Regions from separate parts of the Mesobacillus boroniphilus genome, predicted to be linked through region 1. Evidence: a T-box and tRNA genes for the amino acid it is inferred to sense, from the RefSeq annotation. Region 1 holds a T-box; the other holds one or more tRNA genes.

Region 1 (16,285 bases):
CATCAAGTTGCGAAGTCTCTCATCCTCAAGGATCAGAATTCCTTCAAGAATGATAACATCTTTTGGTTCAACATGGACGACCTCGCTGGACCTCGTATGGACAGCATAATCATAAACTGGCTTATCAATCGCCTCGTGGCGAAGCAGCTTTTGGATATGTTCTATCAACAGGTCATTATCAAATGCCAGTGGATGGTCATAATTTGTCTTTAGACGCTCTTCCATTGGCAGATGGCTTTGGTCTTTATAATAGTAGTCTTGTTCAATCATCAGGATTGAGTGGCCTTTAAAGCTATCATAAATTGCTTTTGTTACACTTGTCTTTCCTGAGCCGGAGCCGCCGGCTACACCAATTACAACAGGCTTGCGGTCCATTTATTTATTTCTCCTTCCGCATCATGTTATTTGGGTAAACAGGCTTGTCCATCTTGAACTTCACGATTTGAAGAGGATGGCGCGCTACATCCAGTTCATTGCCATCTTCATCCCAAATCTTCTCAATGACCTGAGTGAAGTTCTCAATCTCTGGTCCAAAGAATTCAACCTCATCGCCAGGCTTGAAGTAGTTTCTTTGCTGCAGTGTCACCATTTGTGTCTCAGCATCATAATCAAGCACCAGACCGGCAAAATCAAAAGTTGTCTTTTTGCTATGGTTTCCAAACATTTGCTCTTTATACCCAGGAACTCCCTCAAAGAAGGCAGTTGCTGTCTCACGGTTCGCACATTTATCCAATTCTTCAAGCCATTCCTGCTTGATGACAAAGTTTTCAGGGTCTGCGCAATAAGCATCAATGACTTTGCGATACACACTAACTACTGTAGCAACGTAGTGGATCGACTTCATTCGTCCTTCGATCTTCAAGCTGTCAATTCCAAGCTCGATCATACGAGGGATGGATTCGATTAACTTAAGGTCCTTAGGGCTCATCGCAAAAGGAGAGTCACCTTCAGCAAATAAGGCGTTTTCTTCCTTTCCCTCAAGTGTATACAAGTCGTAATCCCAACGGCATGATTGGCAGCAGCCACCGCGGTTTGAATCACGGGCTGTCATGTGATTGCTCAACGTACAGCGGCCGGAATAGGCGATACACATTGCTCCATGGATGAAGGTTTCGATTTCGATATCAACCTTTTCCTTCATCTCCTTGATTTCTTCCCCGCTTGTTTCACGCGCAAGAACAACACGCTCTAGACCTTCTTCTTTCCAGAACTGGACAGCCTTCCAGTTTGAAAGGGATTGCTGTGTGCTCAAGTGAACTTCAATCTCCGGAGCAACCCTGCGGCAAGTTTCGATGATCAAAGGATCAGCTACGATGATGCCGTGAACGCCAGCACCCTTCAATCCTAACAGATAGTCTTCTAGACCATCGATGTTTTCGTTATGGGCAAAAATGTTTGTTGTAACATATATTTTTGCGCCGTATTTCTTGGCGAACTCAACGCCTTCTTTCATTTCCTCAAAAGTGAAATTATCTGCGTTTGAGCGCAAACCATACTCCTGACCGCCAATAAAGACGGCATCTGCACCATAATGGACCGCAATCTTAAGTTTTTCAAGATTTCCGGCTGGCGCAAGCAGTTCTGGTTTTTTAACAATGACACGTTTTCCGTCAACAATTTGTGAGATTTTATCTGATACTGCTGTCATTACGCAACCTCCTTATAGTGTTTATTCTTAGTAAACCGTCTCTTTAAAGTAGAATCCTGTATCAAGCGGTCGGTTAGCCGGCTGCAATTGTTCTGCCGCTTCCAGTAATCCGTCTTTTTCTTCGTCATATTGGTCAGGATCTTCTACAGCCAAATCAATGGCTTTGCGATAAAGTTTTGTAACTTCCAAAATATATTCAGGGCTTTTTAGAATGCCGTCAATTTTAAAAGAATCGATACCTGCTTCCACAAGCTCCGTTAGTTCATCGATAATGCAAATATCGTTAGGACTCATGATGTGAGTGCCATTTTCATCCTCGAAAATAGGGTATTTATTCTCCCGTTCTTTATCATGAAGGAACATATTGCGTTCTTGTTTGCGGTTTTCAACTTCAAGAGCTTTGCCTTGGTATTCAAAATAATGTCCGAGCAGTGGGCGTTTAGACTGGAACATGTTCATCATTCCGTGAACCTGAACCTCAATTTCAACCTCGGCATTTTCCTTGATTTCAACAATCGCGTCCATGTTGATTTCCCTTGCAAGAACAGCGCGCTTTGCACCTTTCCTGCCCCAATAGTTGCATGTATACCAGTTCGTTCCTGTTATTTCCGTGCTCCAATGAAGCTTCATTTCCGGAGCAAATTCCTTTGCGGCCATCAAAACAGCAGGATCGCCAAAAGTGACTCCATCTGCTTTAACATCCTGCAGGTAAGTAAGGTAATCGCCAAGCAGCTCCACTTTCTCATTGTGGAACAATGCATTCATAGCGACATACACTTTCTTGCCTTTTGAATGAGCCATTTCAATTGCCTGCTTTACGTCTTCTCGGTTAAACTCGCCAGCGAGTCTCAGTCCGAATTTTTGTTCACCAATCAAGAAAGCGTCTGCTCCCGCCTCCGCTAGTGGAATAATATCCTCAACACTCTTTGGAGTTACCAATAATTCAGGTTTATTCATTCCGGTCACCTCTTCTTACTAACCGCTACACCATCGCCAATCGGAAGGATGACTGTATCATACTCCTCGTTGGCTGTTAGCCAGCGGTTGAATTCGTCTATTTTTTTAACCAGGCTGCGAACCCTCTTGCTTTCTGCTTCCTGATTATATACAAGTCCTTTGAAAAGGACGTTATCCGTAATGATCATGCCCCCAGGCTTTAAATGCCTTGAGTATATATCAAAAAAACGTTTATACTGCCCCTTGGCCGCATCAATAAAAATCGCATCAAACGGAGCATGGCCGGCAACTTCCTCCTCCAGCTCAAGGGCATCTCCACTGATTTGGATGATCCGCTGCTGCATGCCAGCCCTCTTTATATAATCAACAGCAAGCTTAAACCGTTCCTCATCACGTTCCAATGTGATGATCTTTGCTTGCGGCAGGGCGTATGCCATCCTTAGTGCGGAATAGCCTATCGCTGTCCCTACCTCAAGGATAGCTTCAGGCTGCTGTATTCGCAAAAGCTGGAGCATTGTTTCAATACCTGCCGGCTCCATGATTGGAACACCATTTTGACGGGCATATTCCTCCATCTCTGCAATGAGGCCATCCCTCGGCTGTATAAGAGAATCTATATAACTTTGCAGCTCTTGACTTAGCAAGCTGCTTCACCTCTATTCAAAGGCCAAAAATCAGCCAGAGTAGATATATAAAATGACTGTCCAAGCATGAAAAAAATAGCGTTCACAGGTTAAGAGAGACACCGCCCGGCAATATTGCCGTTCCGGTTCATAAGCTAAAAAAGCCACAACTCCTACTTCTGCAATGCACGCTATCAAATAAATCGGAGCTCTCATAAAGAGCTTACCCTAGACAGTAACATTACTATTGAATCTAGAAAAAAACACTTGAATTATTTTATCACAATAAGAAGGGAAATGCTAATCTTTCTGCATTCCCCTTTTATTTACTGTTATTTTTTGTTTGTTATATGTTCGGCAACTTTACGGTTATGTTCAGCAAGTGTTTTAGAGAAGAGTACATCTCCATTAGAGGTGGCAAGAAAATACATATCATCCGTGTCAGCAGGTGCCAGAGCGGCCTCGATTGACATTACCCCTGGATTGGCGATCGGGCCCGGCGGCAACCCTTGTATTTTATAAGTGTTATAAGGGTCATCAATTTCAAGGTCCTTAAAAAATACCCGTTCTTTATGTTCTCCATGCGCGTAAAGGACGGTCGGATCTGTTTGCAGCATCATTCCGTCTTCCAGGCGATTGTAGAAGACGCTTGCGATTTTATCGCGGTCAACTTTTTCAGTCGCTTCTTCTTCAATCAGCGATGCCATCGTCATCAATTGATGTGTAGTCATTTCCTTTTCTTCCATCTGTCCTCTGAATTCACCGAGAACTTCTTTAGTCTTAGTCAGCATGACAGTAACGATTTCCTCGACCGTCGGCTTTTCAGAATAAAAAGGATAAGTTGCCGGGAACAGATAACCTTCAAGTGGATACTTCACATTTTCGTTTAAGATGTCTTGCGTTAGAACGTCAGGATATCTTCCCATCATTTTTGTGATGAATTCCTTATCGTTCAGCTGTTTAAAAATTTCTTCTTCGTTTTGCTGTGTTTTCTCCGCGATGATTCCAGCGATTTGCTTCAACTGTTTTCCTTCAGGAATGGTGATTTTCATGACTACATCCTGCATGACTTTACCAGTTTTCAAGCTCGAAATTATTTCAGGAAGTGTCATGGACGGATTCATCTTATAATCCCCGGCCATAAAACCTGCTTCATTTTTAAATTTCACATAGTATTTGAAGACTCTCGCATCCCGGATTACACCATTCTCCTCCAATATCTTTCCGATTCCAGTAGTAGAAGAACCAATCGGAATATTGACATCGATCGTCTTCTCGCTGGATTCATCTACCGGCTTCAAGGCTTCTTTAATATAATAATATCCGCCTCCGCCAACTGCCCCGATGAGCAGGATCCCGACAATTGCCGTGATGAAGACAATCTTCCTAACGATTCTTGCTTCATTCTGCTGTTCGATCAGCTTCTCAGCTATCAACTTCTTTTTATCGTTTTTCGCGTCTTTTATATTTTTTTCGTCAGACATAAGTTCCCCCTCCAGTTAACAATGCTGATTTCCTGGATACTCTCTTTTTTCACATCTCGAACCATTATACTATATTTTTTATTTCTATTTGCAAATAATTACGAAAAAATACCTTGAACGACAAACAAACCAAAAATTCGACAGTGGACTCAGGCGTATGATAACACATAATCGGTGTTTTTTTCGAGGGAGGTGCCATCTGAGGACAATAGAGATTATCTATCGGACACTTTCCCAGGATTCCTTCTTCTGATTGGTCCATAGATCTTCCGTAAAACAAATAAAAGACCAGGCTATATTCGCCTGGTCCCATTTGAACATATTTTATTCTTCGTCTTGCTCTGCAAGGAATGTTTCTAACATTTCTTCGATCATGTCCCATTCTGCGTCAGTTTCGATTGGCATTAGTTCGCCATCTTCGTTGTCTTCTGAAGGGCTGAATGCTGATGCGTGGATTTCGATTTCTTCATCATCGTTATCCTCTGCACCTACTGGATAATAAAGAACATATGACTTGCCAAATTCATCAGAGTCAAATGTGAAAAGCACTTCGCATAGTTGTTCGTTACCGTTTTCGTCTACTACTGTGATGTTGTTTTCGCCGTGATCCATTGTAGTCACCTCAATTTAATTTTGGCTGTTTAAATAGCCTTGTAAAATCATAACTGCAGCCATTTTATCAATGACCTTTTTCCTTTTTTTGCGGCTCAAGTCTGCCTCAAGCAAAACCCGCTCTGCAGCCACTGTCGTCAGGCGCTCGTCCCAAAGGATGACAGGGACTCCGAACCTTTCCTCCAATTCACGGGCATAGAACTGGCTGGCCTCTCCGCGAGGGCCAATCGTGCCGTTCATGTTTTTAGGCAGCCCGACGACAACTTTGCCGACTTCGTACTCTTTTATTATTTTACCTAATTCATCGAAACCAAACACATTTTCTTCTTCGTTGATTTTCAATGTTTCAAGTCCCTGAGCTGTCCATCCGAGTTCATCGCTCAGCGCAATGCCGACTGTTTTCGAGCCGACATCCAATCCCATGGTCCGCATTTATTTCCCCTCTCGATGGTTCCTTAAATAGGATTTAACCAGTTCCTCGATAATTTCATCCCGCTCTAGCTTGCGGATGATATTGCGGGCATCCCGATGGCGGGGAATATAGGCCGGGTCGCCAGAGAGCAAATATCCGACAATCTGGTTGATCGGGTTATACCCCTTATCCTGCAAGGCTTCATAGACCTGCAGCAGGACTTCATTGGCATCATGCTCAAAAGGCTCTTCGGGAAAATTAAATCTCATCGTTTTATCAAACGAGCTCATCGAATGCACCTCACTTTTAAAAAATGGCAGGCAAATTTTTCTTTAGGTTATCTTCATTCTACACTACTTTACTTTTATATCAAATTGATTTAACCCATTCTTCAGCAAATTGAAGAGCATTGTCAAGTTTTGATGGGTCTTTTCCGCCAGCCTGTGCCATATCTGGACGGCCTCCGCCGCCTCCGCCGCAAATTGCCGCTGCTTCCTTGATCAGTTTTCCAGCTTGATAACCTCTTTTAATCAAGTCATCAGTTACTGCTGCAATCAGGTTTACTTTACTGCCATCAGTCATACCAAGCAGGATAACAGCTGAGCCAAGCTTCTGCTTCAAGTCATCAGCCATATTTCGCAGGCTGTTCATATCAGCTGCTTCAACGCGCGCTGCCAGCAACTGGACACCGTTCACTTCTTTGACCTTGGAAGTTAGGCTTCCTGCTTCAATATTACCCAATTTAGCTGATAGAGATTCATTTTCGCGCTGAATCTGCTTCATTTCAATAAGCATTGAGTCGATTCTGTTTGCAATTTCTTTAGGAGATGTCTTAAGTTTAGCTGCCGCATCTTTCAGGATGCTGATTTGATCATTCAGCACTTTGTAAGCTGCTTCGCCTGTTACAGCTTCAATCCTTCTTGTACCTGCACCAATGCCGCCCTCGGATACAATTTTGAACAATCCAATCACAGAAGTATTAGGAACATGGCAGCCTCCACAAAGCTCAAGACTGTAATCGCCAACTTTTACAACACGGACAATATCTCCGTATTTTTCGCCGAATAATGCCATTGCGCCCATTGCTTTCGCTTCAGCGATCGGCTTGAAGTTCGTCTCAACCTGGATGCTTCTCCAGATTTTTTCGTTAACGATTGATTCTACTTGCTCCAATTCATCTGCTGTGACCTGGCCGAAGTGGGAAAAATCGAAACGTAGTCTATCAGGCTCGACAAGAGATCCCGCCTGATTTACGTGACCTCCCAGTACATCCTTCAATGCCTGGTGTAGCAAGTGTGTTGCAGTATGATTCTTGATGATTCTCGAGCGATTATCCTGGTCAACTTTAGCTGTCACTTCAAGACGCTTCGTCACGGTGCCCTCTTCTACCACTGCATGGTGAAGGTTTTGTCCGTTAGGAGCTTTCTTTACGTCCTTGACCGATAGCTTCACGCCATTCGCTTCGATTGTTCCCTTGTCAGCGATCTGGCCACCGCTTTCCGCATAGAAAGGTGTTACATCAAGGATAAAGTGAACTTCATCGCCAGCATTCGCTTCCTCAACAAGCTCGCCTTCCTTGACCAATGCAACAATCTTGCCATTTGTTTCAAAATTTTCATAACCGACGAATTCACTGCTTTCTTTAATGTCGCCAAGAATGCCGCCTTGAACCTGCATGGAACCTACATCCTGACGTGCAGCACGTGCTCTTTCACGCTGCAGTTCCATTTCTTTTTCAAAGCCTTCATGGTCGACCTTCAATCCTTCTTCTTCAGCATACTCTTCTGTTAATTCGACAGGGAACCCGTATGTGTCATAAAGACGGAAGACATCTTCTCCCTGGACCATGCCGCTGCCTTTTTCCTTTTCCTTCTTGATCAGCTCGGAAAGGATTGCAAGGCCTTCATTAAGCGTTTCATGGAAGCGGTCTTCTTCGTTTTTGATGACTTTTTGGATGAATTCTGTCTTTTCTTTTACCTCTGGGTAGAAGTCATGCATGATTTCACCGACAACAGGAACAAGCTCGTACATGAATGGACGGTTGATGTTCAGCTTTTTCGCATAACGTACAGCTCGGCGCAATAAACGACGAAGTACATAACCGCGGCCTTCGTTCGAAGGAAGTGCACCGTCACCGACAGCAAAAGCTACCGTACGAATGTGGTCGGCAATAACTTTGAATGCTTCATCCTTCTCTTTGGACTGTCCGTATTTTTCACCAGAGATTTCTTCAGTCGCATTGATGATTGGCATGAACAAATCTGTTTCAAAGTTTGTCGGAACGTCCTGAACCACAGAAGCCATACGCTCAAGCCCCATACCTGTATCAATATTTTTCTTCGGCAGTGGAGTATATGTTCCATCAGGATTGTGGTTGAACTCGGAGAACACCAGGTTCCATACTTCTAAATAACGGTCATTTTCCCCGCCAGGGTATAATTCTGGATCTTCAGGATCATTGCCGTATTCAGGTCCTCTGTCATAGAAGATTTCCGTGTTTGGACCACTTGGGCCTTCACCGATATCCCAGAAGTTCCCTTCAAGGCGGATAATGCGCTCTTCAGGAATACCGATTTTCTCTCGCCAGATATTGAAAGCTTCATCGTCTTCGGGGTGAATTGTCACAGATAGCATTTCAGGATCAAAGCCAATCCACTTTTCATCCGTAAGGAATTCCCATGCGAATTCAATTGCTTCTACCTTGAAATAGTCACCGATCGAGAAGTTCCCGAGCATCTCAAAGAACGTGTGGTGGCGCGCTGTCTTGCCGACATTTTCGATATCGTTTGTACGAATAGATTTCTGAGCATTGGTGATCCGTGGATTTTCCGGTATGACACGGCCGTCAAAATACTTTTTCAGTGTTGCCACACCGCTGTTGATCCACAGTAGGGAAGGATCGTCATGCGGTACAAGTGACGCGCTTGGCTCGATCGCGTGGCCCTTTTCCTTAAAAAAATCAAGATACATTCTTCTGATTTCAGCACCTGTCAGTTTTTTCATAAAACTAACCTCCTAAACCCAATTGAAATTTAAGCTTTCAGGGATTTTAGGCAACAAAAAAAGCCCTCATCCCTGGACAGGGACGAGAGCTTGCTCGCGGTACCACCCTGATTATGGACGCAAAGACGTGCGCCCATCTCTCAAAAACGCTTTAACGCAGCTGCTACGGCAGGTTTTGCCTGCACTCCGGAATAGCTTTCTGTTATCCTTCATCGGGAATTCTTGCAGCCTTGGAATCCCTCTCTGGACGATGGTCTATAACATACTCGTTCCTTCTACATTTTTCGAATTATTAATCTATAGCCGAATTATATATAGCCGCTTGCCGTTTGTCAAACGACTTGGCAAAAATTATGTTGGTCGCGCTTTCTTTCTCTCCAGTATGATATGGTCTTTTGCGTGAATCAATGCCGCCCTCAATACGACCAGAACGGGAACGGCTAGTATCAATCCCAGGATACCGCCCACTTCTTCCCCTGCTAACAGCGCAAACATGATCATCAGAGGATGCATGTGCAGGCTTTTACCTACAATCAGTGGGGATAGAATATTCCCCTCGAGGAATTGAAGTGAAAAGACAATCACGAGTGATAGAACCACCATTTTTACTGACATTGTCGCGGCAATAATCACAGCCGGGATGGCACCGATGATTGGCCCGAAATAAGGAATCACATTCGTTATCCCGACAATTGCTCCAAGCAGAAGCGAATACTTTATGCCCGCCATCCAAAAAAACAATGAGGATAGTACTCCAATAATGAGACAAATGAGCAGCTGGCCGCGGATATAGCTGCCCAGCGATTTGTCGACTTCATGCAGGAACTTGGTGCCTGGCTGCCTCCACTGCCGTGGTGTGATATACCACGCCGCTTTTTTCATGACATCAAAATCCTTCAGCATGTAAAAAGCGATAAACGGGATCACGGCAATCGTCAGGATGGAATTTACGAGATCCATCAGGAATGCCATCGAACCCGCGAGCACACCATCAAGCCATTGTTCCATCCTGTTGATTCCATCCTCAATTCTTTCGTGGATACCTGCTGGCCAGGTAGAGGTCTGGTCGACAATATTATTGACCATTTGTTTATATTGCTCGGCGAAATACGGAGCATTTTCTGCCAAGTCGCCCAGCTGGTGGATCAGTGCTGGTATCCCTTTGTAAAAAGCAAAGCCGGCCCCGCCAAAGAACAAGATATAGATGATCAAGATAGATACTCCGCGATGAAGTCCTTTTTGGTGAAGGGCCTCTACGATAGGATGCAGCAAATATGTAATGAATGCAGCCACTGAAAAAGGCACAAGCAGCGAAAGCAGTACTTCCAAAAAAGGAACCCATATGGACTGCAATTTAATGAAAACATATAGAACAATGAATAAAAGGAGAAGAAATCCAAGCCGGTAATACCATTTCATCTGGATATTCATCCATCTTCGCCCTCCTTCCTGTTTATTCTTAAGAGAAAGGAGGTGGATTATACATTTTGGCCTTGCTTGGATATTTTTTAAGCAGTCCTTTTCGATTTAATAGCGAAAGGTTCTTTTTTATAGCGAAATTTTTAATAATATAGCGAAAAACTTTTTATTATAGCGAAATTCTTAATATTATAGCCAAAAAGGATTTTTTATAGCGACTTGGAAATTATCAGCGATTTTTTCCAATCTGACAGTAAAAAATCCCTTGCAATTACGCAAGGGATTAGGTTTGATTATCCGGACTAGAATAAAGCTCTCGTCATCTTTCTGCCAAGCCTCTTCATTTTTCTGCCAGACATCATATTGTTGTTGGAAGCATAGTTGATTGCTGCCATTCCAGCACCAATAGCAATTACGGAGGTTAACATTCTATTCATATGCGCCACCTCTTTCATTTATTTTACATGCCGTATTGACGTTGATCTTCTTCAAATAAATCATCAAGTGAGCTCAATGTTCCATCCTCTTCGACTTGATGGGTATGGATCAAACCTTTGTTTAGAGACAGTTCTATGAAGCAATTCCAGCAGTAATATTGGTTGATGCCAATTTTACCTATATCCTTGCTTCTGCAATTGGGACAACTTAACATAAGGACACCTCATCTCGATTTGACAGTGACGACGATGGCATCCCTTCCGATTGCAGGTGGACCAGTGGTCTTTATGACACGCTTCCCATTCGCGATATCCGAAAAAAAGCCATCCGTTAATTCGTACCCTACAATCGTGCCCAATTCTTCCATAAAATATACATCCTCCAACAGGCCAAGCTGTTCTCCTTCTTTCGAAAGAAGCTTTTTCCCAGCAAGGCTCTGATTATGTTCGAATGTATATTCCGGCTCTGCCTCCAAACGTTCCAAGGCTGACTTGTCCTTCACCATGACTCCATCTTCACCAAAGGATGAAACCTGGTCCACTTTCACCTGAAACGTTTTCTTGATGAACGCACCTTTTTTTACAAGTAAGCCTACTACGCTTCCATTGCCGGAAATGCTCACATCACAAACTTCGCCCAGTTTTTGACCACTCGTCAATTCATATACTGGCAGTCCCTTTAAAAGTGAAAATGTCCGCAAAAGTGTGTCCCGCCTTTCCCGAACAGTCTTAGTTTCCACTGACTGCGGCAAATTCATGAGGTGTAAGGTTTTCCATAAAAAAAGAATCCGCAATTATTGCAGATTCTTATGCATCCTTTTCATCCATAAAATCATAAGGAGTCAGGTTGCCCATTCCAATCATCGGATCAGCGCTTTTGATGATTTCAATGTAATCCACTTCGTCCTCATTGCCGGTAGTATCTTCATTTTGGAGTTTATTTTCCAACTGAGGCTCGCTTTGATTCTTTTTATCTGCTTCATCTTGCAATTCAGGCAGTAATTGTACAAGCTTCTCAACGAGTGTTGTGTTCCTTGCGGTATCTTCACCACGTTCAATCCCAATTTTAAGTGCTTCTTCTTCACCAACAAGAATGAGGAATTGCTTGCTCCTTGTGATTGCTGTGTAAATCAGATTCCTGCGGAGCATCCTGTAATAGCTTTTTACCACAGGCAGGACGACAATTGGAAATTCACTGCCCTGGGATTTATGCACTGAACAGCAATAAGCGTGGGTGATTTGTGACAGATCCGGCCTGTTATATGTGACTTCAATGCCGTCGAAGGAAACAATCAGCTGGTCCTGTTTTTCCGTGTTTTCCTTTGCGTAAAAAATGGCTACTACCTCGCCCATATCCCCGTTGAACACATTAGCTTCAGGCTGGTTCACCAGCTGGAGGACTTTATCGCCAATCCGGTATTTCACATCGCCAAACGCAAGCTCTTTCCTGGTTCCATCTGAATTCGGATTAAAAAGATCCTGCAACAGCTCGTTCAGACGGTCAATGCCGGCTGGGCCACGGTACATTGGTGCCAGCACCTGGATGTTCCTTGGGGAATACCCCTTCTTCTTTGCGTTGGCAACCACCTTTTCGACTACCTGGGGAATCTGGCTTGTCGTACATTTTATAAAAGAACGGTCAGGCTGTTGGGAGGAAATATCGTCTGGCAAATACCCTTTTTTGATTTGGTGGGCAAGTTCGATAATCGATGAACCTTCTGCCTGCCTGTAGATGTCCGTCAGCCTTACCGTCGGGACCCTTCCAGAATCCAATAGATCCTTCAAGACCTGGCCCGGTCCTACTGAAGGGAGCTGATCTTCATCACCCACGACGATGACCTGAATATTATCAGGGAGCGATTTGAATAATTGATGGGCCAGCCATATATCAACCATCGAGGTTTCATCAATAATCAAAATCTTTCCCTCGAGCGGCTGGTCTTCATTATGATCAAAGCCTTCCGCACCATTCCAGCGCAGCAGCCTATGGATGGTCACAGCAGGCAGTCCGGTTGACTCAGTCATCCTCTTTGCCGCACGACCAGTCGGAGCTGCAAGCAGGAACGGATAAGGCTCTTCTTTTTTATAATCTTTTGGTTCCAGAGAACAGCCATGCAGCTCGGCATATAGCTCAACGATTCCCTTAATAACCGTCGTTTTACCTGTGCCGGGACCGCCAGTCAAGATCATCATCGGTGACATCAGAGCTGTCTGGATCGCATCCTTCTGACTTGGACCGTATTGGACACCCAGACGTTCCTCAAGATTTCCGAGTGCAAGGAGAAACTCTGATTCGGGAAATTGATTTTCGTATTCTGTTTGCTCAAGGATCCTTTTAATGTTGGCAATCAGGCCTTTTTCGGAATAATAAAGGGATGGCAGATAGATTCTCTGTTCTTCGGCAACCAGCTTTCCTTCTTCACCCAGCTTGATGATTTGGTTCGAGATATCAGTAAATTCAATCTCGATATTCTGATTGTCTTCAAGCAGCTTTTTTACCTCCACGAGCAGCTCTTCCGCTTCCATGAAAACATGCCCACCCTGGATGCTTGAATTCTCAAGTGCATAAAGACAGGCAGCCTTGATACGGTCCGGATGGTTACCTGTTAATCCGAGTTGGCTGCCCAGTTCATCAGCCCTTCCGAAACCGATGCCTTCGATGTCCTCTACAAGCTTATAAGGATTGTTCTGAATAACGTCAATAGCCTGTTCCTTGTATACCTGATAAATTTTCATCGACAGCTGCGGGCCAAAGCCATATTCGTTCAATGCGACCATTACTTGTTCAAGGCCCTGATGTTCCATCAATGTGTCATAAAGTTCCTTTGCTTTTTCTGGGGCCAGCTTCGGAATTTGGTCAAGGACGGATGGATTCTCGATAATCCTCGTTATGGCCTTTTCTCCAAGTGTATCGACGATTTTCTCTGCTGTTTTCTTCCCGATTCCTTTGAAGAGATCACTTGATAGGTAGCTGATGATTCCCTGCTTTGATTGTGGCAGGTCTTTACGGAAATGAGTCGCATGGAATTGTGCGCCGAACTTGGGGTGTTCTTTTACCTCACCAAAGAAAATATAAGTCTCCTGCTCATGAATCCGGGGGAAATACCCAGTGATGACGGCTTCTTTATCCTCGTACTGTTCATTTGTTTCCTCGACCCTGATCCTCAGGACTGTGTATAGATTTTGTTCATTATGGAAAATGGTAACAAGATGCTTACCTTTCATGAACTTACCCTGTTCTGAAAACAAATCAAGTGAGTCCTGTTTGTCCAAAGTACTTCCCCCTTTCCTTCAATTCAACTTATTTAACGGAGATCTTGTCCCTCAATCAATTTCTTGCCGTGGCCTGCGAGCAAGTGGTCTGGCTGGATTTCCAATGCACGATTGAACATCTCGAGCGCTTTTTCACCATTTTCTTTGTAGCCATAAGCTACGCCAAGATTATAGAGGGCGTCCGCATGCTGCGGGTCCAGCGAGATTGCCAGTTCTAGGGCTTTAATCGCTTCGTCGATAAAAGCTTCCCTGGCGAGACAAAGCCCATATTGGAAATGGGCTTCAGCATCATTTTCTAGAAGTTCCGTGCTGCGTTGTAAATATGGCAGAGCAAGCTTGTTGCTGCCCATCTGCACGAGGGTCATACCCAGCATGAAAAAATTGTCTCCATTGTCCAGCCCTTTTTTCATGGCTAGCTCAAACATATTTTTGGCATCCTCGAAGTGCTGGTTATCATAATACACACTACCCTTGCTGTAATAGGCTGCGGTTGCATTCTCATCTATGCTGATCGCTTTATCGTAAAACGTCATTGCTCTTTCAGTATCACCCACGGCGGTGAGGACGTTCCCAAAATTTATGTATGCAACTGGATCTTCTGGCTGAGCCTCAATCGCTTCAGCGAATGTCTTGGCAGCCTCTTCCCATTTACCTTCTTTCATTAACTCAATACCTGTCTGGTTTTTATCCATTTCTAACACTCCATTCTCCATGAAAGTATACCATATTAAGGAAGGATCCAGACTCTCTTCGAGCACTTCCCAATTAAAACAGTAACGATAAATTACTATCAGTTTTGCAAGCAAAAAGAGCCTAGTCCAAAACAATCCCCGGCGAAGCTGGCCCGCCGGGGATTTTATCAGGATTAGCCGACATATGTCAGTTTGTTTCCGTTCTTGAAAATCTCATCAATCGTACCGCCACCAAGACATTCTTCCCCATCGTAAAATACGACAGCTTGTCCAGGAGTAACGGCACGAATCGGTTCTTTGAAAAGGACTTTTGCGGTCCCATCATCCTGTAGTTCGACCGTTACAGCATTATCAGGCTGGCGGTAGCGGAATTTTGCTGTGCAGTCGAAAGTCTTAGGCTTTTCCTTATCAGAAACAAAGCTGACATTAACCGCCGTGATGCTGTCTGAATAAAGCAGTTCGTTGTGAAACCCTTGTTCAACAAGCAATACATTGCGTTCAAGATCTTTGCCGACAACAAACCAAGGTTCACCTGAACCACCAATGCCAAGGCCTTGGCGCTGGCCGATCGTATAGTACATCAGACCGTCATGCTTCCCTTTCACTTCGCCGTTCATCGTCTCCATATTTCCTGGCTGGGCCGGAAGGTAATTTCCTAGGAACTCCTTGAAATTCCTTTCACCAATGAAGCAGATACCGGTACTGTCTTTTTTGGTTGCTGTGGCAAGATTTGCTTCCCTGGCAAGCTCCCTTACACGTGCCTTTTCCAGATTTCCAATTGGGAACAATACTTTTTCAATCTGAGCCTGACTCAATTGGTTCAAGAAATAAGTCTGGTCCTTATTTTCATCCAGTCCTCGAAGCATCTTGCGTTCCCCGTCCCGGTCCTCCACTCGTGCATAATGGCCTGTCGCCAGGTAATCAGCTCCCAGATTCATTGCATGCTCAAGGAATGCTTTGAATTTTATTTCCTTGTTGCACATGACATCCGGGTTAGGTGTCCTGCCTGCTTTATATTCATCAAGGAAATAAGTGAAAACCTTATCCCAATATTGTTTTTCAAAATTGACCGCATAATATGGAATGCCAATCTGGTTGCAGACGCGGATCACATCCTCGTAATCCTCAGTAGCCGTGCAGACCCCGTTTTCGTCAGTGTCATCCCAGTTTTTCATAAAGATGCCGATCACATCATAGCCCTGCTCCTTTAAAATAAGAGCGGCAACTGATGAATCCACACCGCCTGACATCCCAACCACCACTCTCGTATCCTTAGGTGATTTTTCCATTATGCTTCACCTCTTTTCTCTTCCTTTAAAACTTATTCTTCCCTTAAACCTGGCTATTTTTCGTAAGCCTGCGGACAATTTTTGCCGTATCCTCGGCTGCTTTTTCAATCTGTTCCCTTGTATTGTGTAAACCAAAGCTAAATCGGATTGAATTTTTTAGTTTTTTATCTTCTTTTCCGAACATGGCGACAAGTACATGGGAAGGATCGATTGATCCAGCAGTACACGCCGAACCGCTTGAAGCAGCAATTCCAGATAGGTCAAGGTTGACAAGCATTGCTTCGACATTCGTGCCTGGAAAGCTTAAGTTTAAAATATGAGGGAGTGATTTATCAAGCAATCCGTTCAGCTGGAAAGAGATTCCGCTCATTTCAAGTTGATCAATGAACAAAGTTCTTAAGTCATTATAGAAGCTGCGCTTTGTTTCAAGCTCCAT
Region 2 (16,285 bases), on a different contig from region 1:
ATACCGCTCACATCATCTTTCGTAGCCTTTCTAATTTTCACATCCATCCCCTACCCCGATATTGAATTGATTTCAGTTTGATTTTTCAGCTTCATCTTTCTTTCATCTACTAAAAACAATGTTATGCCTGCAATAACAACTAATCCTCCGATAATCTGAGTCCAAATTACTTTTTCACCGAGCAGGTAGAAGGCAAGAACGGTTGCACCAACTGGTTCAAAAAGTATCGCCATTGAAATGACCGAAGCGCTGATCCATTTTATAGACCAGTTAAACAATGTATGGCCAAGTAAAGTTGGTATCAGCGCAAGGAGGATAAAATAAACCCAATCGCTTGTAGGATATGGATAAAACGAATCACCTACAGCTATTACATAGAAGAACAATGAAATTGAACTGATGCTATAGACAATAAAAGTATATGTTATTAAAGACATTCGCTTCCTAACGGTTTGGCCAAATAAGAGATATACGGTTACTAATGCACAGGCTATTATAGCCAAAAAATCTCCAAACAGTGCACTCCCACTGATCTTAAAATCACCCCAACTGATGATGACACTGCCGCCAATTGCAATCACACCGCTTAAAATCGCTTTAACAGATACACGTTCCTTAAAGAATAGGTAAGCCCCCACAAATGCAAATAGCGGTTGAAGAGTGACCAGCACGGTTGAGCTTGCTACTGAGGTATAGTTTAGCGATTCAAACCAGAGGATAAAATGAAAGGCCAGAAATATCCCGGCTATCCCGGTGAATAACCAATCCCGTTTCGTAATAAGACGAAGTTCTGAAACATACTTTATAAGAAACACCGGCAGCATTAATAGTACAGAAAAGAATAATCGGTAAAAAGCTATGACTCCGGACGGCGCTGATGAGACTTTGACCAAGATCGCAGAAGTTGAGACTGCCACCACACCGATCGCGACCGCCATATAAGGATTTACTTTAGGTGCTTCCATTTACATTCTCCTTTAATTAATTCAATGTGAATTATATGTATTTTACAATGAATTTGAAATTTTATCTTGAATAAAATTTAATTTTCCATGAGAAGTTTAGTCCGTCAATTTTAGGGAAAGTAAATACATCTTATTAGGGGCAGGAGAAACGACATGATATATTCAATTGATATGGAAATTTTACTTAAGTTAGGGATATCCGCTTTCTTGGGGCTGGTCATTGGGCTTGAAAGGGAAATTAAAAGAAAACCGGTTGGCCTTAAAACGAGCCTGGTTATATCAATCGTCAGTTGTCTTTTGACTATTGTCTCTAGTGAATCAGCTTATATGTTCCCCGGGGATGAAGACGTTAATATCACGATGGACCCGCTCCGTTTGGCGGCCCAGATCGTATCAGGTATCGGATTTCTCGGCGCCGGGGTTATTTTACGAAGAGGGAATGACACGATTTCCGGTCTGACAACAGCCGCAATGATCTGGGGTGCCGCTGGTATTGGAATCACAGTTGGCGCCGGATTTTATTGGGAAGCTATTGCAGGTGTTGCTTTACTCATTGTAAGTGTGGAATTCATACCGTTCCTAATGACTTTCATAGGTCCAAGGCAATTAAGGGAAAAAGAAATACGCCTGCAATTCAATGTGAACAGCAGGGAGAGCATAGCTGATATTATCACAAAGATTAAGTCTGAAAAAATTGCACTAAAAAACGTCCGTATTAAGGATCTTGCAGAAGGAAACCAGATCGTGCAATTGATTGTAACCGTGGACTTCCGCAGAAAGACTACCGATGTGTATGAGGCGGTATCGGAAATTGAAGGTATCAACCGGGTTGAAATTGAAGGATTGTAGAAAAGCCGCTGAATTGCGGCTTTTTAGTTTACTCATAAAATTTTGTCTTGCATGTCCGGCAAGATGGTTATATAATCTTTCTTGTACCTTATCTATTTAGATACGGGGGATTAGCTCAGCTGGGAGAGCGCAACGCTGGCAGCGTTGAGGTCAGGGGTTCGAGCCCCCTATTCTCCACTAACAAAAAGGCTGCAAAACCAATTGGTTTTGCAGCTTTTTTCGTTATTGATTGTCATTTTAATAATAAACTAACTTCCCCTGCATCATGTGTAAGCAACTCGCAAGCATTTCAACAGATTCCACTCAGTACTCTTGGTCATTGCCAAACCAGGAAACAGTCTTTGGTTCTTCATGATTATTCCAATACAAGCTATTCCACCCTGTCCCATGCATTTCAGTCTGCATTTTGAAAGATTCTCCTTAAAATCAACCACAATTAGTCTAAATCCAAATGTATGGTCCTCTAATGACCCTCCTTCACCAGAAAAAATATTTACCATTAACCTCCATAAGTCCCTGCAGTTAGTAAGATATTTACTCTTTCATTAAAGGAATACTTTTTAATGCTTTACAAAATGCTCCTTCTAATCCTTTTTTCTGTTTCACTTACCCAGGCAATATGCATTTTTTTAAATAAAGTAAGGAAAAATATTCACTGAGTCCTTTAGTAACCTTTGTAAGAGGTCTAAACCCTTCCTATCAGATTAAAGAATTCAATATTAATAAGGAATTGAGGTGACAAGTAAATGCCTATGCTGAATATGAAAAGTGCCAGCCTGTATTATACTGTAAAAGGAAGCGGAACTCCGATCGTTTTTATCCACCCGCCTGTATTGACTTCAGTTAACTTCAAATATCAATTAGAAGAACTCTCAAAAAGTTTTCAGATCATTACTTTTGATATTAGAGGACACGGAAAAAGCCCATACTCCCCAGAACCATTAACCTATCCACTGATTATTAAGGATATCATTCGACTATTGGACCACCTTAATATTAATAAAGCGTTTTTATGCGGATATTCCACAGGCGGTTCTATTGTTTTAGAATTCATGCTGACGTTCCCTGAGAGAGCCTTAGGAGGAATTTCGATTGGAGCAATGCCTGATGTAAATGACGATTACTTGAGGAAGAAGATTTCTTTAGGAATCAAGCTTTCAAGCAAAGGGGCTATAAACTTATTAGCCTGGTCCATCTCCTGGAGTAATTCAAATAATATAAAGCTGTTTAAAAATATGTTTTCAGAAGCAAAAAAAGGAGATTACCGCAACATTGAGCAATATTACCGCTATAGTCTAAAATACAATTGTGTCAATCAGCTACATGAGATTAATCTGCCTATCATGCTGGTTTATGGCAAGAAGGATAAGCCCTTTCACCCTTATGCAAGGCAATTGCATGAAAAATTGCCTCAAAACGAATTGCATCTTATCGAGAATGTTGACCACCGTATCCCGACTAAGGCTGCGAAAGAATTTAACCAGTTAATTTTTCAATTTGTAAAACATAATGACAGGTAGCTATGTGTACCTGTCACCATTTTCTGGTGTTCACTTTTTCCTGGGTACGTTCATGTTCAAGATTTACTTCAACTTCCAAGCCCTTACACTGACCCCAACCTTTAGCCATCTTAAAATTTTTTAAGCTGAGGAATCTTTAATCAAGTGATCGATTCTTCTATCTTATTGCTGTTTAACTAGAGAAAAAGATTTAGAAACATAATCGCTCATAAAGAAACCCAAACTTAACGGATTTCTATGACCACATGATTTTTAAATTATGCACAAAACAGTGCACAGACTTTTTTTAAATTGAACTAAATTGACTTCGATTGTTTACCACAGTCTATAAATCCCTATAAACCAAGACTTATTTTATTTTAATTCACCTTATTTAACTTAATTTTCCTTATGGGTTTCCTCTTGAAGCGTTGAGGTCAGGGCTCGATCCCCCTACTCTCCACTAACAAAGAGGCAGAAAAACCAGTTGGTTTTTCTGCCTCTTGTCGTTATCTTGCTGAACGACATTTCTTAAAATCCTTATATCTTACCAATTTGTTATTCCAATAATCCCGCTTCCATCAAATACTCTCTTGCTGTTTCCTCAGCGGATTTCCCTTCTACATTCACCTGATAATTCATTTTCCGCATTTCGTCATCGGTGATTTTACCAGCGAGCTTGTTGAGTGCCTTTACGATTTCAGGATATTTTTCTGCTGTTTCGGCTCTTAGCAGAGGAGCTCCCTGGTATGGAGGGAATAAGTTTTTATCATCTTCAAGTACGACTAGATTGTATCGCTGGAGCTCACTGTCGGTTGAGTAGGCATCCACAAGGTTTATTTCGCCGTTTTTGATCGCACGGTACCTCAGTTTCGGCTCCATTGTGATCAGACTTGGCAGATTTAGTCCATAGAGTTTTTGGATCCCTTTATATCCATCTTCTCTATCTGAAAATTCAAGTGTGAAACCTGCATTTAACGAGGATTCAATCGATTTTAAATCAGAGATTGTTTTCAAGTCATTTTCTTTAGCCAACTGTTCGGGAACGGCTAATGCATACGTGTTGTTATAGTGCATTGGCTGAAGCATTTCCATCTGGAACTCTCTTCGCATTCCTTCTTTTGCCTGCTGGTATACTACTTCGCGGCTTGTGCTAGCTGCTGTTTCTTTTAGAAATTCCGAAATGGCCGTGCCTGTGAATTCGGGATAAATGTCAATATTACCGTTTTCCAATGCGTTGAAAACAAATGATGTCTTACCCAATCCAGGTTTCAGCTGAACAGAATGGCCCGTTTCTTCTTCAATCAGAAGTTTATACATATTAATTAAGATCTCTGGTTCGGATCCTAGTTTTCCTCCAATGACAATCTCTTCTTCATTTTTTCCGCCTAAAAATGGAATGACCATTATTAAAAGGACAGCTAAGGATAAGGCACCAATGGTGATAAGAGATTTTTTAAAGGAAACCGTTTCGAACCTTCTAAGTACAAGGTCAAACAGAATGGCAAGCAAGGCAGCGGGTATTGCGCCAAGAACAATTAATGCCGTATTATTCCTGTCGATTCCGAGAAGGATCAGGTCACCTAACCCGCCCGCTCCAATCAGCGCAGCAATCGTCGCAGTCCCGACAATCAAGACCATCGCTGTTCGGATTCCAGCCATAATAACGGGCATCGCCAAGGGGAGTTCAATTTTCATCAAACGACGCTTACTGTTCATTCCCATAGCTCGTGAGGCTTCGATTAACGATGGGTCTACTTCATTGATTCCTGTATATGTATTTCTTAATATTGGAAGTAGCGCATAGACCACAAGAGCAATGATAGCAGGGACTTTCCCAATGCCGAATAGCGGGATCAATAAACCAAGCAATGCGAGCGAAGGAATTGTTTGCAGGACGGCTGTTATCCCAATGATTCCTTCGGAAATCCGCTTCCTTCTAGTCAAAAAGATACCGAGCGGAATCGCAATAAGAACGGCGAAAAACAGTGCTATAAAAGAAATCTGAATATGTTCTAGAAGGGAACTTAAAAGCTCGTCTTTTCTATCTATAAATGTGGACGTCCAGCTATTCATTTCATCCCCTCCATCTGCCTCGATAAAACCCGGATTATTCCACGCCTGTCTATGGTCCCGATTATTTCATCCAATTCTTCAACCGCCAGCTGTTCATGCTCAATCAGTAACGAGAGAATTTCATTTATAGACACTGTCGAGGCAATTACAGGCAGATTGTTCAGTTCTTCAGCGGTTAACGTTTGGATAGCTTCCCGCACATTTACCATTGTCCTGTTAGTCTGGTCTATCCCAACAAACTCACGGACAAAATCATTTACAGGTTGATGGATCAGCTCTTCCGGAGTACCTGTCTGGACAATTTTCCCGTTCCTCATCAGGCAGATCCGATCTCCGAGCTTTAAAGCTTCACTCATATCATGGGTTACAAATACAATGGTTTTCTTGATGTTTTTTTGCAGTTCGATGAGATCATCCTGAAGCTTCTCCCTGCTCAGGGGATCCAATGCACTAAATGGCTCGTCCATTAAAATAATCGGCGGGTTTGCCGCAAGCGCCCGGGCCACGCCAATTCGTTGCTGCTGTCCTCCAGATAATTCATGGGGCAGCCTTTTACGATAAGTTTTTGGTTCAAGTCCAACCATATTCAGTAATTCATCTATACGGTGATCTATCTTTTTCTGCTCCCATTTCTTCATTTCCGGGACAACCGCAATATTCTCTTCAATCGTCATATGCGGAAATAAGGCGATTTGCTGAAGGACATACCCGATATCCCAGCGAAGCTCATGAATATCATAGTCACTGATCATCTTATCCTTGATTTTAATATAGCCTTCCGTAAGAGGAATCAATCGATTGATCATTTTTAAGGTTGTCGTTTTTCCGGAACCGCTTGGACCGATCAGGACAAGCAATTCCCCTTCTTTGATATTTAAATTAAAGTTATTTACCGCATATGTTCCATCGTCATATTTCTTCGTTACATTTTCAAAGCTGATCACTTTTTCACCCCTATATTCTCTCGAATTTTACTATTAGATATTGTTAGCACTTTGAGGATTTCTTATTTTCAGTTACAGGCAGTGCTGAAATGACACTAATTAAATACTACCAAAGCTGGCACCTTGGGTAAAAAGAGCGGCTTACCTATCCTGATATAAGACCAAATTACCTTTACCCTAAATACAAGAAAATCATTCCAAGAACAAAAAGTGCAAGCGTCTCATTCAGCCCCGACAAGCGCTGGAGGGCCGACCGGTGAAGTTGTTCTTTGACTTCATTGGGCGGACCGAAGCGACTCGAGGGGCTAGGCGCTGGAGCTGGATTAAGAAAACTTCATGGAGTTATCCATAACACAATAATTTTATTAATTCCTTAACCATAAAGAAAAAAGCTGTAAAACCATTTGGCTTTACAGCTTTGTTTGAAGTCCTTATTTTAAGATTTCATCAATCAAATTCAGTTCTGCTTCACTAAAATTAAGATTGTTCAGTGCAGCGACGTTTTCTTCAATTTGGCTGATCTTGCTTGCACCGATGAGTGCTGAGGTGATTTTCTGTTCCCTGAGCACCCAGGCAAGTGCCATCTGGGCAAGTGACTGGCCCCGTTCCTGGGCTATTTCATTTAATTGTCTAACCTTAGCAAGAACTTCTTCAGATACATCTCCCTCATTCAGGAAGCTGTTTGGCTTCAGAGCTCTGGAGTCTTGTGGAATTCCATTGATATACCTGTTTGTCAGCAATCCTTGAGCCAATGGAACAAATGCTATCGATCCGACTCCTTCATCTTTTAGCAAATCTGTCAGGCCGCCTTCTACCCACCTGTTAAACATAGAATAGGCAGGCTGGTGGATCAGCAGCGGAGTACCCAGGTCTTTTAAAATTCCGATTGCCTGCTTCGTTTCCTCTACTCCATAATTGGACAATCCAACATACAAAGCTTTACCCTGCCTGACGACATGATCAAGCGCCATCATTGTTTCTTCCAAAGGCGTTTCCGGATCCGGCCTGTGGTGGTAAAAGATATCGACATAATCGAGTCCCATCCTTTTCAGGCTTTGGTCAAGACTCGAAACGAGATATTTCCTTGAACCCCAATCGCCATACGGCCCCGGCCACATACCATATCCTGCTTTTGTTGAAATGATCATCTCATCACGGTACACTGAAAAATCCTTCCTAAGAATTGAGCCAAAGTTCTCCTCTGCTGAACCAGGCGGGGGACCATAGTTATTTGCAAGATCAAAATGAGTAATCCCAAGATCAAAAGCTCTTCTAATTAAAGAACGGCCCTTCTCAAAGGGATCTTGACTTCCGAAATTGTGCCATAAGCCCAGGGAAATGGCTGGCAATTTAAGGCCCGATTTGCCGCACCTATTATATGTCATTGAATCATAGCGATTGCTGTCTGGTTGATATGCCATTATTTAAAAACCTCCAAAGAATTCTTATTATTTTCTACCATCCCAACGGGTCAGCTTGCAGCTTTTGTTCCCAAATCCCCTCTATCTTTTCTGCTTTTTCCGCTGGAATCCTTTTACCTGAGGCAGTTAAATTTTCAATCAACTGCTCAAGATTCTTGTTTCCAGGAATGACGGTAGAGACCTCCCGATAATAAAGGATATATCTTAAAGCCATCTGTACCAGCGATTCTCCAGGTTCGAGCATTTCCTTAAGAACAGGAATGAGCTCCGCTCTTTTCGTAAGCTGATCCCTGTCCCAACGGCTCCGTATGTCTGTAAACACACTATTTTCATCATATTTGCCTGACAGCCATCCAGAATCAAGCGGAACTTTTACAATCAGTCCGATATTTTTTTCTGCTGCCTTCTTGAAGGCTTTTCTTGGCTCCTGATGAAAAATGTTGAACATTACCTCAATAACCTGGCTTTTAGAATTCCGAATCAGCTCCTCCATTTCCCTGCCCGAGTCAACTGAAGCTCCGTAAGCACGGATCTTTCCTTCCTGCTTGAGTGACTCCAATATCTCAAAATGATCCGTGCTTCCAGTCAAGATCTCAAACGGAGGGTTATGCAACAAAATAGAATCTAGATAATCCGTTTTAAGCCGACGCAAGCTATCTTCAACTGAACTGCTGATTTTCTGCGAATCAAAATTGAGGGTGTTATCTGGATGGTGCCCAAACTTGCTAGTAACCACCGCCTCGCTCCTTCTTCCAGTAAGAGCTTTCCCAAGCAATGACTCACTATTACCACCGCCATAATTCGGAGCTGTATCAAAGAAATTGCAGCCCTGATCAAGCGCTTCATGCACAAGCCTGATTGCTTGATTGTCCTCCATGCCTTCCCAATCCCTGGCGTTCCCGAGCTGCCATGCGCCAAAACCAACTTCCGACACCTTTATCCCTGTGCTTCCAAGCTGTCTGTAATTCATTTGCTAACTCCTTTCTGTCATGCTGTTTGGGCCCTTGTTTCAACCAGGACCTTCTTCTCCCACACACGACTTCTCCACCTGATATACATGATGATTCCTCTGAACCATTCATCAATGATAAAGGCCATCCAAATGCCAGAAAGACCAAAACCCATTTTAATCCCCAAAATATAGGCGAGTGGCACACTGATTCCCCACATTGAGACAAGAGCCATTTTCACAGGGAATACAGCATCCCCAGCTGCCCGGAGAGAACTGATTACGACTATGTTGAAGGTTCTTCCAGGTTCGAGGATTAAACACAGGAGAAGAACCTTACTTCCTTCCCTGATGATGTCCTTATTATCAGTAAAAATCCCCAGGATGGGTTCCCTGATCGAAACGATTACAACGGTGATCGCCATAGTAATAATGATACTTAGTTTCAAGCTTTTTAATAGCTGGTGATAGGCTTTATCAAACTCTCTGGCCCCTACTTTGTATCCAATCAGGATTTGCGTTCCCTGGCCTATAGCTATTCCGAATAGCATCATGAATGACATGATATTGAATGTGTATACCCTTGTTGTCAGGGCCATAGCCCCCAGCAAACCAATAATAACTGTAATCGCCATCTGGCTGGTATTGTAAAGTGCATTTTCCCCAGCCGAAGGAATGCCTATTTTCAGGATCTTTTTAATAAAAGACTTATTGAAGTTAAGGTAATCTTCTAATGCGATTTTCACAGGAAGCCTGCGGTATAACAATCTGAAAATTAGAAGCACTGCGATTGAGCGGGATATGGCTGTCGAAATAGCTACACCCTGAACACCCATTTCCGGAACGCCAAATAGTCCGTAAATAAATAAACTGTTTCCTGCAAGGTGGATGATATTCATAATGATCGAAATGAACATCGCTTCCTTTGTTAAACCATTTGCCCGCAGGATTGCCGACGCAGTAACAAGGAGCGCCTGGGTAAACAGTGTTCCGCCAACAATCACCAGATATTGATGCGCCAGACGATTGATTTCTGGAGTCAGGTTGAACATCTGTAAAAATACATCGTTGAAACCGACAACAATAATGCTCACCACCACTCCAAAAATCAGGTTCAGAGAGAGTGATAGACCTGATATTCTTCTTGCATCCACTTGAAGCCCTGCTCCAAGGTTTTGTGATACTAGAACCGCGGTGCCTGTGGCAACGAAGCCAAATACGAGGATCATGAAGAATACGAGCTGATTGGCTACCCCGACAGCCGCAACGGCATCATCCGAAATATGGGATAGCATAAAAGTATCCGTGCTGCCCATCAACATGTGCAAAAATAATTCTATAAAAATCGGCCAGGTAAGTGCTAATAAGCCAACCTGTTTAGGCAGACTGTTGTTTTTTTGTAAATTCATTATGCATTTCCACCTTTAAAAGTTCCCCTTGATTCAAAAAAGGGGTTATATTACGCTGGCCTCTGATCATTCAACTTTGATTGTTAAATTTTAAAGCAACGCAATGGAATAGAAGGATAAGAGGCAGAAAAGACTTGCTGTTCTGCCTCTTGATTCCGACCATATTTGAATTTTATTGGCGAATTTTAGAATAATTCGACCACATTCTGAGTTTTATTGGCGAATTTCTAAATAATTCGACCACATTCCGAATTATTTCGACCAAGTCGATCCATCCGCTAATTAACTTAATTTTTTGTGATGCTTACATTGTCCAGATAGACATTTGTTGCTGTATTGCCATCTAAAATATTGCCGAGCTCGAAAACGATTTTGCCATCGGCATACGTTGCTTCATTCATTACAAAGTTAAAGCTAAATGGCTTCATATCAGTCGTTAAATTAATTGTTTGAGTTGGTACATAAGGTGTGAACCATGGATCAGTTGACAGCTCTTTCCCTATATTGACATTCATTTTCCTCGGCACGTCTGCTCTTGCCTCAAACGTGACTGTATAGCTGGCTCCATTTTCAAAAAGCAGGCCCTTCTGAAAAACCTGAGGGGCATACGATTGACCGCCAACCTGTGAAATCGCAACCTTCAGTTCTTCGTTTTCAGCAGTCATTGTACCTGCTCCATATCCGCTCCACTGGTCGCCCCACCATGCGGTCCATCCATTTGTTCCATCTGAAAATGTTCCATTATCAATACCAGGTGTAGAAACAGGCTCAGGCTCCTGCTGAGACGGTGCGTCCTTAACTTTCAAGACCACATTATCAATGAATACATCATGTGCCTCGACTAGCGATGAAGCGTTTTTGCCAAGCAACATCTTCAAGGATACGGTTTCATCGACAGGCATCGTGAATTCATATGAGTATTGCTTCATTTGGTCACTAAGTTGAAGATTTTCACTCAAAAATCTTGTATATTGAGCATTTTCAATCGTTGCCTCAATATCTCGTTCCACGGTTGAGCGCGCCTCGAAGGAGAGCTCATAGACTACTTCCTTAGCTAGGCTTAATCCCCCCTGTATAAATTGTACACTCCATGTTTCATTGCCTTCATTGGTAATAGCCACTTTTGCTTCGCCATTTTCCTCTGAGATACTGGCTGCAGCATCATTGTGTACATAATTTCCCCATGAATTCAAACCATCTGCAAAATCACCATTCTTCAATGGATACAAGTCAATGTTTCCATAATCCGGTATGTTTGATGTCTTTAGCAGTGCTACATCATCCAAATAGACATCGCCATCTGCGTCTCCAAAGTTAAAGACAAGTTGAGCTTCTGAATCAGAAACATCCTCAGGCATTGTAAATTCAAATGTTTTCTCTTCCATATTTGAAGTGAGGTTAATTGTTTTAATTCCTGAATAATTAACCATGCCGTCCTTACTCAAAAGGGCAGCTTGAATCGTTCTTGTTTCGTCTGCTCGTGCTTTTAAAGTAACCTTATAATCATTTCCCTTAACTAGGTAAATCCCTTGTTGGTCAAGCTGGACTGCTTCAGGATATTTGGCACCATCTTCAATCGCTACACGTAGCTCTCTCGTTTCTTCGGAAACAGATACAGTTGCAGCAGCTGCGTCTTCGACTGAGAAGTTCCAGAACATGAGACGATCCATGCCGCCCTGGTCAAACGTACCATTATAGACATGATTTCCATCTGGAAGCGGCTGTTTAGGAGCATCTGGATCTACTGGAGTCCCAGTAATATCTACGACTCTCACGTTACCGATCCAGACAGGATTCGTCCCGTTGCCGCCAAGATTGAATTCAAGTCTTGACGCAATGTCTGTTTCATTCAGCATATCAAAAGTGAATTCATAGGATTGAAGTTCACTCGTCAGCTTAAACGACTCTTCATTTGAATATTTCACCCAGCCGCGTGAAGCTCCTGCGCCAGCTTTGACCATGATACTACGCGGATCCGTTGATTTAGCATCAAAGCTGACTTTATATTTCCCGCCATTGCCTAGAGAAAGGTTCTGGATCATTTGCAGGGAATAAAGCTGGGATCCCGCATTCGTGATATTTGTTTTAGCAAACCTCTTGCCTTCAATTTCTTCCACTGTCAGGCTGCCGTCTCCGCCGAACTCCGGTAACTTTACAAAGTTCCAATACGTTGAATTCAGTGCTTCACCTGGCTCATCCACAACGGTGATCGGCTCTTCATAATTCTGGTCATAGATCAGGTTGCCGTCTTCCAAAGGCTGTTTAGCATCTGCAGGCAATTCCACCGGCTCTGCCACTGGCTCAACCGGTTCACGATATTCGCGTTTTTTCAGATCGTATACCCTGACATAATCTACTTCCATCTGGCTTGGGAATTCCGTCGTCTCATCAGGATCCCCGTCAAACCATCCGCCAACTGCGAGGTTCATAACCAAATAGAATTCCTGGTCGAAAGGTGCAGGATAGGAAAAGTTTGCTGCGTTATCCGTACCTTTTGAATACCATTTGTTCTGAGTTTGATAGAGTTCTCCGTCTACATACCAGCGCAGCTCTCCTGGTTCCCACTCAAGCGCATATGTATGCCACTTGTCGATGCCTCTATTTTCAGGAAGCTCGAATTCCTTGCCGGTATACTTGTTATTCGGCCATCCTTCACCATAATGGATTGTTCCTGCTACTGTATGGGGTCTGCTGCCCCATGACTCCATAATATCAATCTCACCTGAGGCTGCCCAGGAACCATATTTATCCTCTTCAGGAAGCATCCAGATGGCAGGCCAAAGCCCTTTCCCTGTTGGCAGCTTTGCCTTAATTTCATAGCGTCCGTATGTTTTGCTGAACAGGCCTTTTGTTTTCAGCTTGGCTGAAGTGTAATCATACGTTCCAAACTCATCTGTAACCTGCTCTTGCTTCGCTTTGATGACAAGCTTGCCGTCATCGATGAAGGCGTTTTCACTTGAATCCGTATAATACTCTTTTTCATTGTTCCCCCATCCAGGTGCTATTCCATTGCCATCCTCGTCGACGATCCAGTTCCCAATATCATGGGTCCATTTGCTGCGGTCGATTTCAGGTCCGTTGAACTCATCTGACCAGACAAGCGACCATTCTGATTTGTTCTGTTTAAAATCCTGCTTCGGGACTGCATTTTCATTGCCTTGTTCGACGCCGTTGCCTGCGAAACTCGTACCAGGCAACATCATCATTGTACTTAATAAAATGGCCAGTGTTTTTTTCAATCCAATTCCTCCTTCATTTTGAAAAGCGTAAGCGCCTTGGTCAGCCCCGACAAGCGTTGGAGGGCTTGACAGTGAAGTCGTTCTTTGACTTCATTGGCAGGACCGAAACGACTCGAGCTGCTCAAAGCTGACGCTTCTCGCAAGATACTCAAGGAAGCCGATTCGGGATGAAAACTGGCTAGGCGCTGGAGCTAGACAATTTTCAAAATTTAAAAAACACCACCTCCTTCACGTAACATCCATAAATAAAAAATGATTTCTGTCATGACAAGGAGGCGGTTCATTTTAATCTCTGATTATAGCTATCTAACTTTTTAGAATGAAGGTAGTAATAGAGTGTTCTGGCAGTTCTGCTTTCGTTACCCTGCCATCAAGTGAAAGGCTTATTGTTTCTGGCTTGTCTTCATCATTCATCACGACTGCAACAATCGAGCCATCTTCGTTCTGGAATGAAACCGACTTTAGTGTTGGGTGATTTAGTTCATGCGCAATCCTGAATGCATTCGGTTTGATGTATTTGCTGAAATGCCCAATATAATAAAAGGAGCTATTATAGTGAATCTCTCCAGTCTTGGTATCGACGATCACCGGTGCATCGCAATAATTGCCTACATGGTTCGGCCCTCCCTGTTCATTCAGGACGATATTCCAGTCAATCCAGCCTTCAAGCCAATTGTTGATATCACCCATGATGTTCCTAGCGTAGCGTTCTCCTGTATGCCAGGCGCCAAGCTGAACTCCGCCTTCGATGCACCCTTCCGTGAAAATCAGGTGTTTATCAGGGAATTCGTCATGGATTTTACTCAAGTTCTCAAATTCCTCTGAGACATACCAGTGGAGGCCTGTTCCCCAAATATATTTAGCAGACTCTGAATCTGATAAAATCGTTTTTGCCCGCTCATAGGCTATGTCCCTGTTATGATCCCAGATGATGATTTTCTTATCCTGCAGGCCTTCCTGCTCCATCACAGGTCCTAAATGGTTTTTAACGAAGTCACGTTCTTCTTCTGCCGTATATCTGCAGGAATCCCAAACCTGAGTTGCCTCAGGTTCGTTTTGAACGGTGATTCCCCAAATCGGGATGCCTTCCTTTTCCATCTCCTTGATGTACTTCGTATAGTACAACGCCCATGCCCCATAGAACTCAGGCTTCAACTTCCCGCCATTATTCATTTCATTATTGGTTTTCATCCAGGCTGGAGGGCTCCAGGGGGAAGACAGTATTGTTAAACCTTCTCCCCTTGCTTTAACAGCATCCTTAATGAGCGGAAGCACATATTTCTGTTCGCGCTCAATCGAAAACGTTTTGAGTTCGACATCATTTTCCTCAACATACGTATAGTTCTCAAGGGCGAAGTCACAGCTGTGGATGTGGGTTCTGCCCAGGCTGTAGCCTAGTCCTGTTTCCTGATTGAAATAGCTCTCGACTACTTTCAGCCGGTCTTCTTCCGGAATTTGGGCAAGCGTGTAGGCAGCCGCCTCGGTAAAGGCGCCTCCAAAACCCATAAAGCTTTGATACTTTTTCTCCGGATCAAGCTTCAGCACACTAGGCTGCAGATCTGCTCCATTTTCAGCAGTAAGGTTTCCTTTGTCAGCTAATCGGTCTCCTGTATTCTTTGCGGTCTGAAATACCTTAATTTCCATCAAGCGCACCCCGGTTCCTTAGTTTAGATAAACATCAATTCTTGTAATTTTGCCGTCCCTCACATCTTTTGCGTATGATTCTGGCAAACGATCATTCTCTACTTCTACCATTTCGTCATTCATATGAAGCTCATATTTAACGGTCCTTACTCCATCAGCTCCATACGTATTTTTTCGAGAAGGATTATGATAGGTTACCTCTGTATGGCCCAATAATGTAAACTGTACCTTCCCATCTGCGTCGAAAAGCCATGACGGCAAAATAGGCTGCAGGCGTAAGCTCAATCCTGCTTCATTGACTGTGAAAACTTCCTTGCCAATCATCATCAACTGCCAAATGCTCAAGAATTCCGCTGTTGTTCCGCTCAACCTGGCTACAAATCCTTGTCCATGGAGAGACTCGTCTGGATTTGCGCTGCTGGCAATAAAGGATGAATTCTCAAGAATGCTTCTGCCGTATACTTCTGGGTCCATGAATGGAGGAAGCGCATTCGTTAAATCCTCGAAAAACTCGTCATATAAGCCAGACTTCAGGACACTGAGCAGATATTTGAACTCCATGTGCATGAAGATCGATTCCCGCTCAAGCCAGCCTGGCGTGAACGCACGGGCACGGCCGATCTCATAGGTTTCCTCTTCAAGCGATCCAGATGTTTTGTACATTTTCAGCTTGGCATCGAAAATATCAGATTCTCTTACGTGCTTATAAATTGATTGGGCTGTTTGCAAACCAGCACTTTTCATTTCTCTTGCTGGTCCCTCGAGGAAATGCGGCAGTGCAGAAACTTCAAATGAATGAATCTTCACGAGCGGCAGACCCTTCTTATTCAACTTCTCTTTGCCGTTTTCGTCCGTCAGCTTCTCCCACTGGTCAGCTTTGAAGGCAAAGTAAGTTGGAATCAGGCCTTCGCCAATTTCTTTCGCACGTTCAATTCCAGCTGTCGTTTTCTCTAGCCATTTGCTGGCTGCATCAACAAGCTGCTGAAGAGGAACATTCACTTCCTCGCCATTGAATCCATTTCGAATCGATTCGCGGTACTGCTCTCTCGCATGGGAAACCTGATCCCAATAACCGAACTCGTCAAGATTGCCCAGTTGGAATTGTTCGAGCTGCACATTCACCGCTTCTACAAGCTTATATACTTCGATTGGAAGGGGAATTTCCTTATCTGCTTCCTGTCCAGCGGCAACAACAAAATTAAGCAGACGCTTAAGCTCGAGTGTTTCCCCCATCGCAGAACCGAATAAACCAGGCAGCCCATTCATCGAGTCATTCCAGCCAGGCTTGTT

What was found. The T-box of region 1 lies ahead of alaS (alanine--tRNA ligase). A T-box ahead of a tRNA ligase gene usually reads a tRNA of that ligase, here a tRNA-Ala.
Region 2: it encodes a tRNA-Ala, which carries the amino acid that the T-box ahead of alaS (alanine--tRNA ligase) is inferred to sense. The anticodon was not compared.

What each region holds. Positions count from the first base shown of each region.
Region 1 covers NZ_QTKX01000001.1:2,186,872-2,203,156, forward strand. Annotated here, with positions in the region: gene udk (uridine kinase) at 1-375, opposite strand, end outside; gene DYI25_RS11260 (peptidase U32 family protein) at 380-1,648, opposite strand; gene DYI25_RS11265 (peptidase U32 family protein) at 1,676-2,605, opposite strand; gene DYI25_RS11270 (O-methyltransferase) at 2,611-3,249, opposite strand; gene mltG (endolytic transglycosylase MltG) at 3,561-4,712, opposite strand; gene DYI25_RS11280 (DUF1292 domain-containing protein) at 5,037-5,324, opposite strand; gene ruvX (Holliday junction resolvase RuvX) at 5,340-5,756, opposite strand; gene DYI25_RS11290 (IreB family regulatory phosphoprotein) at 5,757-6,026, opposite strand; gene alaS (alanine--tRNA ligase) at 6,106-8,739, opposite strand; T-box leader at 8,815-9,026, opposite strand; gene DYI25_RS11300 (AI-2E family transporter) at 9,091-10,170, opposite strand; gene DYI25_RS11305 (YrzQ family protein) at 10,461-10,595, opposite strand; gene DYI25_RS11310 (hypothetical protein) at 10,619-10,810, opposite strand; gene DYI25_RS11315 (PRC-barrel domain-containing protein) at 10,820-11,296, opposite strand; gene recD2 (SF1B family DNA helicase RecD2) at 11,403-13,868, opposite strand; gene DYI25_RS11325 (tetratricopeptide repeat protein) at 13,901-14,560, opposite strand; gene mnmA (tRNA 2-thiouridine(34) synthase MnmA) at 14,734-15,849, opposite strand; gene DYI25_RS11335 (cysteine desulfurase family protein) at 15,893-16,285, opposite strand, start outside.
Region 2 covers NZ_QTKX01000002.1:912,093-928,377, reverse strand. Annotated here, with positions in the region: gene DYI25_RS17365 (GNAT family N-acetyltransferase) at 1-41, opposite strand, end outside; gene DYI25_RS17360 (DMT family transporter) at 51-965, opposite strand; gene DYI25_RS17355 (MgtC/SapB family protein) at 1,119-1,814, shown strand; tRNA gene DYI25_RS17350 (tRNA-Ala) at 1,919-1,991, shown strand; gene DYI25_RS17345 (alpha/beta fold hydrolase) at 2,561-3,334, shown strand; gene opuFB (osmoprotectant update ABC transporter permease/substrate-binding subunit OpuFB) at 3,872-5,389, opposite strand; gene DYI25_RS17335 (ABC transporter ATP-binding protein) at 5,386-6,333, opposite strand; gene mgrA (L-glyceraldehyde 3-phosphate reductase) at 6,765-7,754, opposite strand; gene DYI25_RS17325 (aldo/keto reductase) at 7,789-8,724, opposite strand; gene DYI25_RS17320 (MATE family efflux transporter) at 8,742-10,112, opposite strand; gene DYI25_RS17315 (carbohydrate binding domain-containing protein) at 10,400-13,351, opposite strand; gene DYI25_RS17310 (glycoside hydrolase family 30 protein) at 13,658-14,995, opposite strand; gene DYI25_RS17305 (cellobiose phosphorylase) at 15,014-16,285, opposite strand, start outside.